2 regions of the Shewanella sp. WE21 genome follow, and region 2 is predicted to be linked to the other one. Evidence: riboswitches for the same ligand, from Rfam matches in the RefSeq annotation. Region 2 holds a riboswitch; the other holds the start of a gene.

Region 1 (3,219 bases), 2.6 Mb from region 2:
GGCGAGTTTAGCTTAGAGCAACTGGCCAGTGGCGATTCAGTGCGCAGCCGCAAAATCTCCACTCAGGATGATTTATATCGCGCGGGCAGTTATCTCGGCATGGGATTAGCGTGGGCGGTTAATTTATTTAATCCCAATCGAATTTGGCTTGCTGGCGGTATGATGAATAGCGCTCCTTACTACAAAGGCTGTCTCGAAAGCTTAAAGCAAATGGCATTGAGCGCGCCCTTAGCTGAGATGAAAATCAATCGTGTCGATGATATGGAAACCTTGGTTTGCCGCGGTTTATCAGTGATGCTCGCAAGGGACTATCCTCGTGCATAAGGATCATAAATGCCCCGCGCATAAGGAGCATCATGTTGTTCGACAATGGTTTGCGCCATGAATGTTTAGTGATTGAGTTTTAGCTGTATAAGCGACGTAAATTGTGAAATATAAAGCAGGACTTATGATGCCTTTGGCATATCGAGTCCTGTTTTTTTATTCTTAAAGTATTCAGATGATCCTCATTACCCAAAGTAAATATTAGCGATAGTTTAATTTGCATAATTCCTTTCTTATCAGATGACTAGGGTCTGTTGATCTTTCGAGAGTGATTTTTAGACAGCATGGCAAGACGTTATAATTTGCTTCGCCAAAAGTAACCATAACCTCAAGCCATGCCAAGACTTATGCTAACCGATGCACGCTGGGAAAAGCTATTTCATTTAATGAAAAGCACAGGCCGTGTTTATGACAAACCTGAACATAGACAAACATTCGAAGGTATTCTTTACCGCCTTAGAACAGGTATCCCTTGGCGAGATTTACCTAAAGAGTTCGGTCATTGGAGCACGGTCTTTAGACGGTTTCATTTATGGTCTAAGAAAGGCGTTCTAGCACATTTATTCAAGGCCTTAGCCAACCTTGCTGATATAGAATGGGTCTTTATTGATGGCTCGATAGTGCGGGCTCACCAGCACAGTGCAGGTGCAGCGACGCTAAGTAATGAGAGTATTGGTAAAAGTCGAGGCGGTAATTCAACCAAAATTCACTTAGCCGTCGACAGCGGAGGATTACCGATTTATTTCGAATTATCAGAAGGCCAAAAACACGATATTACACACGCCCCCAGCTTAATTGAGCACCTGAAGCAGGTTGATACCGTCATTGCAGATAAAGGTTATGACAGCGATGCTTTTCGTGAACTTATCGCAAATAAAGGCGGGAAATCTGTTATTCCAAGGCGCCGCTATAAGAATACACCTCAAGAAAGAGTCGATTGGTGCTTATATCGGTATCGACATTTAGTGGAGAATGCTTTTGGAAGAATTAAGCACTATCGAGCAATATCAACAAGATATGACAAGCTAGCAAGAAATTACGCCAGTATGGTGTCACTGGCGTTTATGTTAATGTGGCTGCCGATGTATTGCTGAACAATTTGTACAGCAAAGATCAACAGACCCTAGTTCTATTTACGATTTTAGCCAATAACACAGTTGATAATATTTTGTTGCAATTTTATTGCGCTTACGCTTATGCTGATATTTGCAATGACAACGTTGTCATTGTGTGTAAAAGGCAAACCAGTTGAAAAACTGGGACGCAAAGCCTCCGGTCTAAGGGTTCGTCTGTACCTATGATAGCGGGGATACCACAGGTTTTTCTTCGTGCAGTTGTCAGTCGTTTTGCATGGTTTTAAGAGAGTGCTGTTTCCTGTCTACGCTTTGTTTGCCTTATTGATTCATATAAAAATTCAATAGGGATATCTCATGTTCAAGACTCAAATTTCAACATCAGCCTTGCTAGTGGCATCAGCGCTGGCATCTACCATCAGTGCCAGCGTTTTTGCAGCGGCGCCCGGTAAACCGACTTTAGGTTGGGGCGAAACTAAGTTCGCTATTATTGAAGTGAATCAAGCGGCTACCGCTTACAATCAATTAGTTACGGTGAAAGATGCCGCCGATGTCTCCGTCAGTTGGAACCTTTGGAGTGGCGATGTGGGCAATAGAGCCCAAGTGTTACTCAACGGCAATGTAGTTTGGGAAGGCCCATCTGGCGCGTCGGGAACCGCTAACTTTAAGGTGAACAAGGGCGGCCGTTATCAGATGCAAGTACAACTGTGTAACAGCGATGGCTGTACGGCGAGTGATGCTAAACAAATCCTCGTGGCTGATACCGACGGCAGCCATTTAGTGCCACTCAATGCTCCCCTAAAAGAAAACAACCGTCCCTATGCTAATAAATCAGGCAAAGTGGTGGGCGGTTACTTTGTCGAATGGGGCGTATACGGTCGTAAATTCCCGGTCGATAAGATACCTGCGCAAAACTTAACCCATATTTTATATGGCTTTACCCCAATTTGTGGTGGTGATGGCATCAATGATAGCTTGAAAGAAATCGAAGGCAGTTTCGAAGCGTTGCAACGTGCCTGTAGTGGTCGTGGTGATTTTAAAGTTGCGATTCACGATCCTTGGGCAGCGATTCAAATACCGCAGGCGGGAGTGAGTGAGCATTCAGATCCTTACAAAGGTAACTTCGGTCAATTGATGGCACTTAAGCAAGCACATCCAGATTTGAAGATTTTACCTTCGGTCGGTGGTTGGACCCTCTCGGATCCCTTCTTTTTCTTCGGTGATAAAACCAAGCGCGATATCTTTGTCGCTTCGGTGAAAGAGTTTCTACAGACCTGGAAATTCTTCGATGGCGTGGATATCGACTGGGAATTTCCAGGGGGGAATGGCGCTAACCCAAATTTAGGTAATGCCAATGACGGTGAAACCTATGTGACTCTGATGCGTGAACTGCGGGCTATGCTTGATGAACTAAGCGCCGAAACGGGTCGTACCTATGAGCTGACCTCTGCTATTAGTGCTGGTGACGATAAAATTCAAAAAGTCGATTATCAGGCTGCTCAGCAGTACATGGATTACATCTTCTTGATGAGTTACGACTTTAATGGTGGTTGGACTAATACTGAACTCGGCCATCAAACCAATCTGTATGAAGCGAGTTGGGATCCTAATACTCGTTACACCACAGCTAATGGCGTTAATGCGCTGTTAGGCCAAGGCGTGACCCCTGGGAAAATTGTGGTCGGTGCCGCTATGTATGGCCGCGGCTGGACAGGTGTTAATGGCTACAGTGGTAATAATCCTTTTACGGGGACGGCAACGGGCAAAGTGAAAGGTACTTGGGAAGCTGGTGTGGTGGATTATCGTCAGATAGCGAACGATT
Region 2 (3,219 bases):
AATCGCTACCTTTGTTGAGAATACCTGTAATCTTGTATTAAGCTCGAATCAAAATAAAGCCGGTCTTTTTCCATCCGATGCAGACAAAAAGGGCTTAAACACAGCGAATATGTTTAAGCCCAATGACACCTTTTTGAAGCTAGGTTAGCTCAAAAAGTTAATTTACAGCTCAGTCCACGCCATAGCCCAAGAAGCGCCAACACCTGGCTCAAATCCTGTGGCAGAAGCCGACCACTGCACGCAATAGCCGCTATAAGGGAATGGCTTACATTGATACACTTTGCCATTTTTAGGCTGTAACACTGTAGTACCTGCAACGTAACCTTTCACGCCTGCTGGGAATACAAAATCAGCTTCTGGTGCAGGAGCTTGATCCTTTAAGAAGAGATCAAAGTTCTGCTGAATAACATCACCTTGTTTAGGCTCAGCTTTTACCTGCAAATGATAATGCCCAGCTTTAGGCTCAACGACGTCTAACACTAAGCTCGCGCTGGTATTGTTAACAGTTTGGCTCACAAAACCTGACGCGGTGCCATCATGGCTAAACAAATACGCTGACACTAGCATCTCGGCGTTACTGGTCACATCAAAGCTGACCTTCGCCGCACCATCGATAATTTGATAATCGTCGGCAAGTGAAGTGACTTCTAAGCTGTTGCCCGGAGCAGGTGCTAAATCAAATCCCACTTCGACACGCTCAATACCTGAGTTTTTCGCTGTAAAAATGTCGTTTTTGCCATACACAGGCTCAATCACACCCGATGCATTTTTTTGTCCCGCTTTTAACTGGGACTGCTGGGCGTTAATCGCGCTCGCTAATAGGAAAGGCCAATTTTGTTTATCACCTTGAGTCGCATCGCTAATGGTAATGACTGTTTGCTTAGCCGCTTGCTCACCATTGGCGTCAAACACCCGGGTCATCACTTTATCGCCTGCTTTTAGATCGAGTGACGGATTGATATCCCCCACATCTTGCCATTCACTCGGCACAATAGGACCCGAGCCCAAGTTCACATCGATAGCATTGTAGAAACTATTCGTCGTATCTCCCACTTCCCACACGGCCAAGATCACTTGATAACCACTGCGACCTTCTGGCACGTAGCAGTCATGGGTCACTAACTTAGGCGGCTGTTCCATACCACCATCAACTACGCAAAAGGGGGCTAAGTCAAAGCTCGCTCGGCTCAAAGCTTGGTTTGGGTTCCAATCTTGGCGAGTTAAATAGTAACGCCAATTACGGGTGACATGATTTGCTGTGAACTGCCAACTGAACTTATTCCAGCCCGCTTTAATATCCGTCTTTGCCCAACGGCTCGGACTTTGTTCATCCAAAGGTGAAAAAGCACCATTACCAGCACTCGCCAATTTGCCATCAGCAGGACCTGATTCAGGAAAACCCGATGGCCCCTCAACACTTTGCGGCTCCCATTGCACCGCGCCACAATTGGCATTTTTACCTGTTTTACAGGCATATGAACGCGATTCAGGTGCCACAACATAACCGTGCGCCTGCGCAGAGATACTCACAAACGCATTCGTCGCCATTACTGCCGCGGCCAATAAACTCAATTTAGAAATAGGGGAAAAAACAGTAGGATTTGCCACTTTAATGCACTCCATTGATTGCCTATCATCCTAAACATAATGATAGGCTTAGATATAAAAGTGGTATTTGGGCAAACAACAGCATTAAACAGCAGTCGTTTATCTTTCACAGAAATCGAATTCTGCGGCAACTCCGCTATCTTAGTTCACTAAAAAATCCATTTACAACCTTAGACCGGAAGCTTTGCGTCCTAACTTTTCAATTAGTTTGCCAAATACAGTCGTTATCATTGAGTCACTACGAGTTAACAGTATGTAACCAAGTAGAAATGACTTGGCTAAATTAGCAACAAAAGACAACGTTGTCAAAAAATAATTCATTTATATTCATTAAGTTACAGAATGTGGATCGGTATTTTTCTGACACCTGTCAAACATTTATCAGCACCTACTGTTATAAACTCGTGCTTGAAACTAAATCTTACCTAGGTATAATGCCCACCTCGCTTCGGGGGAGTAGCTAACTGGATTTCGAGCCATCGTCATCTAGGGTGAACATCAACATACTTGGCAACATGCCATGGTGTTCACAGCAAATCATAGATTTGCCCAGCAAGACCTGAGCACAATGACCGCACCTAGGGGTGGACGGTTTATTGTGCTTATGTCATAACCACCCCTAAAGGATCACACTTGGAAGCCCTACTTGCCTCAACCTTTACGGTTGCTATCGCCGAAATTGGTGATAAAACTCAATTACTTGCACTAATCCTCGCCGCAAGATTTAAAAATAAAACCGCCATTATTTTAGGTATTTTGCTGTCGACATTATTTAACCATTTTGCCGCAGCTTGGATTGGTCAATGGGCCATTAACTGGGTAAGCCCTGATCTTGCACGTTATTTAGTGGCTGCGTCCTTCTTCGCGATCGCTCTTTGGGTGTTAATCCCCGATAAAGTCGATGCAGAAGAGAGCCGTTTCTATAAAATGGGCCCCTTTCTCGCCACCTTTATCCTGTTTTTTATCGCCGAAATGGGGGATAAAACGCAAATAGCAACTGTGGTATTAGCCGCAAAATACGATTCATTAACTATGGTGGTTGCTGGCACAACCTTAGGCATGCTGCTTGCTAACGTACCCGTAGTGATCGCAGGCCACTTCAGCGCCGAAAAATTGCCTATGTTGTGGATACACCGTGGCTGCGCCATATTGTTCGCACTACTGGGTGTCGCGACCCTGTTCTTCTAAGAATCGAGGCAGGGGTTTTGCTGCAGAATAAAATTTCTTCACGCAATATTTTATTCTTTTAAACCTAACCGTTTTGCAAGTCGGTGCAAATTACCTGTATCGATTTGCAATATTCTTGCACACGCAGCCCAATTTTGTTGATTCGCGGCTAAAACTTGGCGAATAAGTTGACGCTGATATCTCTCAGTCGCAGCCTTAAGCCCCAGCATAACACTGGAATTATCTTGCGATTGTCGCTCACGACAGGCCGAATCAGACCTAAATGCTAATTCACTGGCTGGCGTTGCGGCATCTGATGGCCTATCTTTGTCGACTGTTCTGTGTACTTGATTCATCAAAGAATCGAGCTGAAAATGTTTATTACTTAAGCTGATGTAAGCCGTTTTTAGCTCGGCTTTCGCCAACACCGCAGCCCTATGTATC

What was found. Region 2 has a riboswitch for cyclic di-GMP ahead of gbpA (N-acetylglucosamine-binding protein GbpA). Riboswitches for the same ligand answer to the same signal wherever they lie in the genome.
Region 1: it holds a riboswitch for cyclic di-GMP, as region 2 does, so the genes downstream of both, CKQ84_RS14650 (glycosyl hydrolase family 18 protein) here and gbpA (N-acetylglucosamine-binding protein GbpA) in region 2, are expected to answer to the same signal.

Annotation. Positions count from the first base shown of each region.
Region 1 is NZ_CP023019.1:3,333,419-3,336,637, forward strand. Features, by position in the region: gene CKQ84_RS14640 (ROK family protein) at 1-324, shown strand, start outside; gene CKQ84_RS14645 (IS5-like element ISSod6 family transposase) at 660-1,418, shown strand; cyclic di-GMP riboswitch class I at 1,553-1,641, shown strand; gene CKQ84_RS14650 (glycosyl hydrolase family 18 protein) at 1,755-3,219, shown strand, end outside.
Region 2 is NZ_CP023019.1:702,156-705,374, forward strand. Features, by position in the region: gene gbpA (N-acetylglucosamine-binding protein GbpA) at 163-1,608, opposite strand; cyclic di-GMP riboswitch class I at 1,732-1,831, opposite strand; gene CKQ84_RS02970 (TMEM165/GDT1 family protein) at 2,242-2,796, shown strand; gene norR (nitric oxide reductase transcriptional regulator NorR) at 2,847-3,219, opposite strand, start outside.